Regions from separate parts of the Streptomyces cynarae genome, predicted to be linked through region 1. Evidence: predicted binding sites of a transcription regulator. Region 1 holds the regulator's gene; each other region holds the start of a gene.
What was found. Region 1 encodes HrcA, which represses chaperone genes, less so after heat shock. Its sites were predicted from a motif close to TTNGCACTCNGNNNNNCNGAGTGCNAA; they were not measured.

Region 1 (3,249 bases):
GCTTCGGCTTCTTCCACGGAGGGGTCAGATCCGGAGAGTACTGGCGCATTCGAGTGACGATAGGAGAAGACGTCCTCGAGGTGCTACGACACGCCGAAACGGGACGCCAACTCGTCCCGCTGGGCCCGTACGAACCGCGCGTCCACCACCGCCCCGTGCCCCGGGACGTACGCCGCGTCCTCCCCGCCCAGCTCCAGCAGCCGGTCCAGGGCCGCCGGCCAGTGCGAGGGGATCGCGTCCGGGCCCGCCTGCGGTTCGCCGGACTCCTCCACCATGTCCCCGCAGAACACGACCTCCGGGTCCCCGGGGACGAACACCACCAGGTCATGGGCCGTGTGGCCCGGGCCCACATTCGCCAGCAGCACCTGGACCCCGCCCAGGTCCAGCGTCCACTCGCCGGAGACCTGGTGGTGAGGGCGGACCAGTGCGTCCGCCGCCTCGGCCGCCTCCGCCGGGTCCAGACCGTTGCGGACCGCGTCCGCGACCAGTTCCCCCCGCCCGTACGCGAGCACCCTGTCGATGCCCACGGCTCCGAACACCTCCGCGCCCGCGAACGCCGCCGCCCCGAAGACATGGTCGAAGTGCGGATGGGTGAGCGCGAGATGCGTCACACGCCGGTCTCCGCCGAGCGGCTCCAGCAGCCGCTCCGCCGCGCCGCGCAAGCGCGCGCCCTCGGACAGGCTCGACCCGGCGTCGACCAGCAGCGCCGCGTCGTCGCCCACCACCAGCCCGGCCGTGCAGTCCCAGACCGGCAGCCTGGTCCGCCCCGCACGCGCCCCGAGCGCCTCCCACCCCGAGCCTTCCCACAACACCGTCATACGGCGACGCTATCCGCAGGCGCCCCACCCGGCAGGACAGGCCGGTACAGGTCGGTAACACCTCGGCACGGCACCGGTGCCCGCCCTTGCCGGGTGTGTACCCGACAGCCGTACACTGGGCCGGGGAATGCTGGCACTCGCAAGTGCAGAGTGCCAGGGGAAGCGCCAAGGGGACATGACCGCTGGAGGTGTGCGCGATGCTCAGTGAACGCAGGCTCGAGGTGTTGCGCGCCATCGTCCAGGACTACGTCGGCACCGAAGAGCCGGTGGGTTCCAAGGCTCTCACCGAGCGGCACAACCTCGGCGTCTCCCCGGCCACCGTCCGAAACGACATGGCCGCGCTGGAGGACGAGGGGTACATCGCCCAGCCGCACACCAGCGCAGGACGCATTCCCACGGACAAGGGCTACCGCCTCTTCGTCGACAAGCTCGCGGCCGTGAAGCCGATGAGCCCGCCCGAGCGCCGCGCGATCCATAACTTCCTGGAGGGCGCCGTCGACCTCGACGACGTGGTGGCGCGCACGGTGCGGTTGCTCGCACAGCTCACCCGGCAGGTCGCCGTCGTGCAGTACCCGTCGTTGACGCGTTCGACCGTGCGCCATGTGGAGCTGCTGTCGATGGCACCCGCGCGTGTGATGCTCGTGCTGATCACGGACACCGGCCGGGTCGAGCAGCGCATGATCGACTGCCCGGCGCCGTTCGGCGAGACGTCGCTCGCGGACCTGCGCGCGCGGCTCAACAGCCGGGTCGCCGGCCGCCGCTTCGCGGACGTCCCGCAGCTCGTGCAGGATCTGCCCGAGGCGTTCGAGGAGCCGGAGGACCGCGGCACGGTCTCGACGGTGCTCTCCACGCTGCTGGAGACGCTCGTGGAGGAGACCGAGGAGCGGCTGATGATCGGCGGCACCGCGAACCTGACCCGCTTCGCGCATGACTTCCCTCTCACCATCCGCCCCGTCCTGGAGGCGCTGGAGGAGCAGGTCGTGCTCCTCAAACTGCTGGGTGAGGCGAAGGATCCGGCCATGCGGGTACGTATCGGCCATGAGAACGCGCACGAAGGACTCAACTCCACGTCCATCGTCTCCGTGGGCTACGGTTCGGGCGGCGAGGCAGTAGCGAAACTCGGCGTGGTCGGACCGACCCGCATGGATTACCCGGGAACGATGGGAGCGGTACGAGCGGTGGCACGGTACGTCGGACAGATCCTGGCGGAGTCGTAAGTGGCCACGGACTACTACGCCGTACTCGGCGTGCGCCGCGACGCGTCGCAGGAAGAGATCAAGAAGGCGTTCCGCCGGCTCGCCCGCGAGCTGCACCCGGACGTCAATCCCGATCCGAAGACGCAGGAGCGGTTCAAGGAGATCAACGCCGCGTACGAGGTGCTCTCGGACCCGCAGAAGAAGCAGGTCTACGACCTCGGCGGCGACCCGCTGTCCCAGTCGGGCGGCGCCGGCGCGGGCGGCTTCGGCGCGGGCGGCTTCGGGAACTTCTCCGACATCATGGACGCGTTCTTCGGCACGGCGTCGCAGCGCGGTCCGCGCTCGCGCACCCGCCGGGGCCAGGACGCGATGATCCGGCTCGAGATCGAGCTGGACGAGGCGGCCTTCGGCACGACGAAGGACATCCAGGTCGACACGGCCGTCGTCTGCAACACCTGCAACGGCGAGGGCGCCGCGCCGGGTACGTCGGCGCAGACGTGTGACATGTGCCGTGGCCGCGGTGAGGTCTCGCAGGTCACCCGGTCCTTCCTGGGCCAGGTCATGACCTCCCGGCCGTGCCCGCAGTGCCAGGGCTTCGGCACGATCGTCCCGAACCCGTGCCCGGAGTGCGCCGGTGACGGGCGGGTGCGCTCACGCCGGACGCTCACCGTGAAGATCCCGGCCGGTGTCGACAACGGCACACGGATCCAGCTCGCGGGCGAGGGCGAGGTCGGCCCCGGCGGCGGCCCGGCCGGCGACCTGTACGTCGAGATCCACGAGCTGCCGCACCAGACGTTCCAGCGCCGCGGCGACGATCTGCACTGCACGGTCACCATCCCGATGACGGCGGCGGCCCTCGGCACGAAGGTGCCGCTGGAGACGCTGGACGGCCTGGAGGAGGTCGACATCCGTCCCGGTACGCAGTCCGGGCAGTCGATCCCGCTGCACAACCGCGGTGTCACGCATCTGCGCGGCGGCGGCCGGGGCGACCTGGTGGTCCACGTCGAGGTCCAGACGCCCACCAAGCTGGACCCCGAGCAGGAGCGGCTGCTGCGCGAGCTGGCGAAGCTGCGCGGCGAGGAGCGGCCACAGGGTCAGTTCCAGCCGGGGCAGCAGGGGTTGTTCTCTCGGTTGAAGGATGCGTTCAACGGGCGTTGAGGTGAGCGCTGGCGTGGGCCGGGGGTCCGGGGGTTGGCCCCCGGGTAGGCACAGTCAGCCGGGGCAGCAGGGGTTGT
Region 2 (3,249 bases), 2.3 Mb from region 1:
GCGGCGCGCGCGGGCCTCGCCGTCCTGGCCGCCACCACCGTTGCCGTCGGGTGCACCGGTAGCGAAGGGGCGCGCGGAGCGCGCGGCGCGGACGAGGAGGTCCACGTCGACCACTGGGAGTACCCCGAGTGGGACCGGAGCCTGCACCCCGGGGACATCGTGCTGACGCACTTCCGCGGCCGGGCGGACTGGAACGGCACGATGCCCGACGTGATCCGCGCATTTCTGAAGAAGGTGACCGACGACGGGTACGCGGTGGCCCGTCTGGAGGACTACCTGTGAGGGCACGGCGGCTGCGCGCACTGCTGGCGGGGGTCCTGGCCGCCGCGGTCCTGGCCGGGACGGCGGGCTGCGCCCAGTCGGTCGACCCCATCGAACGGCTGGGCAAGAAGGCGGCGCAGAGGGTGCGCAGGTCGTACGGTCCGCACGACGGGGCGTACCGCCACTGGGGGCTCACCGCCCCGCTCGCTCCCGCGCCCCGGCCGCCCGCCGCCTGCCCCGGCACGCCGGCCCGGAGCAGGGACTGCCGGAGGTCCTCGACCGCGTCCCCACCCGCGACAAGGTCGTCTTCCTCACGTACGACGAGGGCGCGGAGCGGGACCCCCGGTTCGTCGAGATGGTCCGTGACCTGCGGCTGCCCATCAGTGTGTTCCTCACGGACACGGCCGCCGGACCGGCGTACGCGCGACTCGCGCGGCTACGGGCGGCAGGGGCGACCATCGAGAACCGCACCCCGGACCACGCCGGACTGCGCGGCCGGCCCTACGCGGAGCAGCGCGCCCAGATCTGCGCCGGGCGGGACCGGCTGCGCTCCCGCCTGGGCCGGCGCCCCGTTCTGCTGCGCCCGCCCTACGGCAGGTACGACCGCACTACCCTCCGGGCCGCGGCGGACTGCGGTATCAAGGCCCTGATCCTGTGGCGTCCGACGCACGCCTATGGAAGGTCCACGGCCCTCCATCCGGGCGACATCCTCCGCCCCCACGAACCGGGCCGCCCCCTGGCCTCCCTGACCTCGGAGACGACCCGCGTCCTGCGCCGCCTGCAGGCGAGGGGATTCACGGTGGCCCGCTTGGAGGACTACCTCTGACGCCCGCCCCGCGTGTCAGCGCCGGGCCGACGACGGACGCCCGCGAAGAACAAGCCCGTCTGGGGGTCCTCCCTGCTCGAAGAGCTCGGGGGAGTCCGAGGGGGAGTCTGAGGACGAGGCCGTCAGGCCGATAGAGGGGTCTGGGGGCGGAGCCCCTGGGACAGCCACCGCACCCGGGTGCAGAACGCACCCCGGGCAACCGAACTCAGTCACGGCGCGCGCCGCGGCATTGGCACTCCGCTTGACCGAGTGCTAATCGCGGTCATAGTCTCGGCTCTGGCACTCGCCACCGGAGAGTGCCAACAAAGCGACGGGCAGGTCCGGCACCCGCGACGACGGATCGACCTGGTCGCCACCTCAGACAGTTAACCCCGTGAGATCTCCGAAGGGGGAGGTCGGATCGTGACGACCGCCAGCTCCAAGGTTGCCATCAAGCCGCTCGAGGACCGCATCGTGGTCCAGCCGCTGGACGCCGAGCAGACCACGGCCTCTGGCCTGGTCATCCCGGACACCGCCAAGGAGAAGCCCCAGGAGGGCGTCGTCCTGGCCGTGGGCCCGGGCCGCTTCGAGGACGGCAACCGCCTTCCGCTCGACGTCAAGGTCGGCGACGTCGTGCTCTACAGCAAGTACGGCGGCACCGAGGTGAAGTACAACAACGAGGAGTACCTCGTTCTCTCGGCTCGCGACGTGCTCGCGATCATCGAGAAGTAAGTCACCTCAGCATTCCTGCTGTGAGCTGCGCCCCTGGCCCCCGCGACCGATAAGAAGCCGGGCGCCCGGGGCGCAGTTTCTTTTTCACCCAAGATTTCCGAGAGGGCTCCCGCTGCCATGGCGAAGATCCTGAAGTTCGACGAGGACGCCCGTCGCGCCCTCGAGCGCGGCGTCAACAAGCTGGCCGACACGGTCAAGGTGACCATCGGCCCCAAGGGCCGCAACGTCGTCATCGACAAGAAGTTCGGCGCCCCCACCATCACCAACGACGGCGTCACCATCGCCCGTGAGGTGGAGATCGAGGACCCGTACGAGAACCTCGGCGCCCAGCTGGTCAAGGAGGTGGCGACCAAGACCAACGACATCGCGGGTGACGGCACCACCACCGCCACCGTGCTCGCCCAGGCGCTGGTGCGCGAGGGCCTGCGGAACGTCGCCGCGGGCGCCTCCCCGGCCGCCCTGAAGAAGGGCATCGACGCCGCCGTCAAGGCCGTCTCCGACGACCTGCTGGCCACCGCGCGCCCGATCGACGAGAAGTCCGACATCGCCGCCGTCGCCGCGCTGTCCGCCCAGGACCAGCAGGTCGGCGAGCTGATCGCCGAGGCGATGGACAAGGTCGGCAAGGACGGTGTCATCACCGTCGAGGAGTCCAACACCTTCGGTCTGGAGCTGGACTTCACCGAGGGCATGGCCTTCGACAAGGGCTACCTGTCGCCGTACTTCGTGACGGACCAGGAGCGCATGGAGGCCGTCCTCGACGACCCGTACATCCTGATCAACCAGGGCAAGATCTCCGCCATCGCGGATCTGCTGCCGCTGCTGGAGAAGGTCATCCAGGCCGGCTCCTCCAAGCCGCTGCTGATCATCGCCGAGGACCTCGAGGGCGAGGCCCTGTCCACCCTGGTCGTCAACAAGATCCGCGGCACCTTCAACGCGGTCGCCGTCAAGGCCCCCGGCTTCGGTGACCGCCGCAAGGCGATGCTGCAGGACATGGCGGTCCTCACCGGCGCCACGGTCGTCTCCGAGGAGGTCGGCCTCAAGCTCGACCAGGTCGGCCTGGACGTGCTGGGCTCCGCCCGCCGCGTCACCGTCACCAAGGACGACACGACCATCGTCGACGGCGCCGGCAAGTCCGAGGACGTCGCGGGCCGCGTCAACCAGATCAAGGCCGAGATCGAGACCACGGACTCCGACTGGGACCGCGAGAAGCTCCAGGAGCGCCTCGCGAAGCTGGCCGGCGGCGTGTGCGTGATCAAGGTCGGCGCCGCCACCGAGGTGGAGCTGAAGGAGAAGAAGCACCGCCTGGAGGACGCCATCTCCGCGACCCGCGCCGCGGTCGAGGAGGGCATCGTCTCCGGTGGTGGCTCCGCCCTGGTCCACGCCTCCAAGGTGCTGGCCGACGGCCTCGGCAAGGAGGGCGACGAGGCCACCGGTGTCGCCATCGTGCGCCG
Region 3 (3,249 bases), 1.1 Mb from region 1:
GGCGAGGGCTGGGGCTTCGTCAACGTCAACCTGCGGCCGTACTACGCGGAGGGCTCCAAGACCCTGGCGTACGAGATCGCCGAGCAGCTCGGCTGGGAGCTGCCGGACCAGATCGTGGTGCCGATCGCCTCCGGTTCGCAGCTGACGAAGATCGACAAGGGTCTGCAGGAGCTGATCAAGCTCGGGCTCGTCGAGGACAAGCCGTACAAGATCTTCGGCGCGCAGGCCGAGGGCTGCTCGCCGGTGTCGACGGCGTACAAGGCGGGCCACGACGTCGTACGGCCGCAGAAGCCGAACACGATCGCCAAGTCGCTGGCCATCGGCAACCCGGCCGACGGCCCGTACGTCCTGGACATCGCCCGCCGCACGGGTGGCTCCGTGGAGGACGTGACGGACGAGCAGATCGTCGAGGCCATCAAGCTGCTGGCGCGCACCGAGGGCATCTTCGCCGAGACGGCGGGCGGCGTGACCGTCGGCGTCACGCGCAAGCTGATCGAGAACGGCGTCCTCGACCCGGCGAGGACGACGGTCGTCCTCAACACCGGGGACGGTCTGAAGACGCTGGACGCGGTGGCCGACACGGGGCTGACCGCGACGATCCGTCCCACCCTCGAGTCCTTCCGCGAGGCCGGTCTCGTCTGACCTCCGCCCGCCACAACCCACCAGCCGTACCCCGACCGGAGGTCATCCCCCGATGAGCGTCACCGTCCGCATCCCCACCATCCTGCGCACCTACACGGGCGGCCGAGCCGAGGTCGCCGCCGAGGGCGCGACCCTCGCCGAGGTCATCGCCGACCTGGAGAAGAACCACACCGGCATCGCCGCCCGCGTCCTGGACGACCAGGGCAAGCTGCGCCGTTTCGTCAACGTGTACGTGAACGACGACGACGTCCGCTTCGAGCAGGGCCTTGAGACCGCCACCCCGGACGGCGCGGGCGTCTCCATCATCCCGGCGGTCGCGGGCGGCTGACGGTCGTTCGGACGCGCGATCCTTACCCTCGGTAACGCAGGTAACCGAGAGTTCATCGAATTGCCCTCTCCGTGAGAGAAACGGAGGGGGCAATTCTGCATGGTTGAGCGGGGTACAGTTGGGGAACGCGCTCCCGGACTCCCCTTCCGGGTCCGCGATCAGCTGCCGCGCGCCCGACAAGAAGTAGCCAAAGTGTGCAGGGCTTTTGCGCCATTCATTCCCTTTGCCCGGCCCGACTTGCCCTGAATTCAGGCGAATTCTCCGTACATTCCCGACCGGTCGGACCCCGAATTCTCGTCCGATTGACCTGTTGCAGACGGCAGTTGGACAGATACATTCAGCCGCGGTCGACGCGTTCCGGCGCACGCCCCCAACCGTTGGGGGGTGAGGTCTGACCCGGATCCGCGAAGTGTGGATCTGTGCAAGGGCCAGTAATAGGGGAGTTAGGCATGGCTCAGGGCACCGTCAAGTGGTTCAACGCGGAGAAGGGGTACGGCTTCATCGCGGTCGACGGTGGTGCGGACGTCTTCGTCCACTACAGCGCGATCCAGATGGACGGCTACCGCACCCTTGAAGAGGGCCAGCGGGTCGAGTTCGAGATCTCGCAGGGTCAGAAGGGCCCGCAGGCGGACATGGTCCGCGTGACCGCCTGATACAACGCGCCGACGACTGAACTGTTCGACGTGTCGAGGGGCTCGTATCCCGTCCGGGGTACGGGCCCCTCGGTCGTGTCCGGCCACCGGCTCCTCCAGGGGGCGCGCAGCAGCGTCCACCTGCGGATCATGCTCCCGAGTTCACCCTCCGGTCCCCGAGAGCCGCTTGCACTCGGCAGGGGCGAGTGCTAATCATTGGCGTTAGCACTCTGAAGGTGAGAGTGACAACAGAAGGACCGGGTCGGTGAGGCCGCGGACCGGGTGGGGCAAGGAACCTCCGGTCGGGGCCGTCCGTCGCGGGCGCGGGCGCGGTCCGAAGTAATCACCCCCAGTCCTGGGAGGACCACTTCACATGGCCAAGATCATCGCGTTCGACGAGGAGGCGCGGCGCGGCCTCGAGCGCGGCATGAACCAGCTCGCGGACGCCGTCAAGGTGACCCTCGGCCCCAAGGGCCGCAACGTCGTCCTCGAGAAGAAGTGGGGCGCCCCCACGATCACCAACGACGGTGTCTCCATCGCCAAGGAGATCGAGCTCGAGGACCCGTACGAGAAGATCGGCGCCGAGCTGGTCAAGGAAGTCGCCAAGAAGACGGACGACGTCGCCGGTGACGGTACGACCACCGCGACCGTGCTGGCCCAGGCGCTGGTCCGCGAGGGCCTGCGCAACGTGGCCGCCGGTGCCAACCCGATGGGCCTGAAGCGCGGCATCGAGAAGGCCGTCGAGGCCGTCTCCGCCGCCCTGCTCGAGCAGGCCAAGGACGTCGAGACCAAGGAGCAGATCGCCTCCACGGCCTCCATCTCCGCCGCCGACACCCAGATCGGCGAGCTGATCGCCGAGGCCATGGACAAGGTCGGCAAGGAAGGCGTCATCACCGTCGAGGAGTCGCAGACCTTCGGTCTGGAGCTGGAGCTCACCGAGGGCATGCGCTTCGACAAGGGCTACATCTCGGCGTACTTCGCCACCGACATGGAGCGTATGGAGGCCGTCCTCGACGACCCGTACATCCTGATCGCCAACTCCAAGATCTCCTCGGTCAAGGACCTGCTCCCGCTGCTGGAGAAGGTCATGCAGTCGGGCAAGCCGCTGCTGATCATCGCCGAGGACGTCGAGGGCGAGGCTCTGTCGACCCTGGTCGTCAACAAGATCCGCGGCACCTTCAAGTCCGTCGCCGTCAAGGCCCCGGGCTTCGGTGACCGCCGCAAGGCCATGCTCGGCGACATCGCCATCCTCACGGGCGGCGAGGTCATCTCCGAGGAGGTCGGCCTCAAGCTGGACAACGCGACCCTGGACCTCCTGGGCCGCGCCCGCAAGGTCGTCATCACCAAGGACGAGACCACCATCGTCGACGGTGCCGGCTCGGCCGACCAGGTCTCCGGCCGCGTCAACCAGATCCGCGCCGAGATCGAGAACAGCGACTCCGACTACGACCGCGAGAAGCTGCAGGAGCGCCTGGCGAAGCTGGCCGGCGGCGTGGCCGTCATCAAGGCCGGTGCCGCCACCGAGGTGGAGCTCAAGGAGCGCAAGCACCGCATCGAGGACGCCGTCCGCAACGCGAAGGCGGCCGTCGAGGAGGGCATCGTCGCCGGTGGTGGCGTGGCCCTGGTCCAGGCGGCGCAGAACTCCTT

Region 2: a site for HrcA is predicted at 1,317-1,343, ahead of groES (co-chaperone GroES). Genes of this name have one in related genera too.
Region 3: a site for HrcA is predicted at 1,789-1,815, ahead of groL (chaperonin GroEL). Genes of this name have one in related genera too.

Annotation. Positions count from the first base shown of each region.
Region 1 covers NZ_CP106793.1:2,985,746-2,988,994, reverse strand. Annotated here, with positions in the region: gene N8I84_RS13975 (DUF3097 domain-containing protein) at 1-49, opposite strand, end outside; gene N8I84_RS13970 (MBL fold metallo-hydrolase) at 84-818, opposite strand; gene hrcA (heat-inducible transcriptional repressor HrcA) at 1,016-2,035, shown strand; gene dnaJ (molecular chaperone DnaJ) at 2,036-3,172, shown strand.
Region 2 covers NZ_CP106793.1:5,262,904-5,266,152, forward strand. Annotated here, with positions in the region: partial or broken gene N8I84_RS24235 (polysaccharide deacetylase family protein) at 91-282, shown strand; gene N8I84_RS24240 (polysaccharide deacetylase family protein) at 524-1,087, shown strand; gene groES (co-chaperone GroES) at 1,490-1,798, shown strand; gene groL (chaperonin GroEL) at 1,916-3,249, shown strand, end outside.
Region 3 covers NZ_CP106793.1:4,124,852-4,128,100, reverse strand. Annotated here, with positions in the region: gene thrC (threonine synthase) at 1-642, shown strand, start outside; gene N8I84_RS18860 (MoaD/ThiS family protein) at 695-970, shown strand; gene N8I84_RS18855 (cold-shock protein) at 1,420-1,623, shown strand; gene groL (chaperonin GroEL) at 1,976-3,249, shown strand, end outside.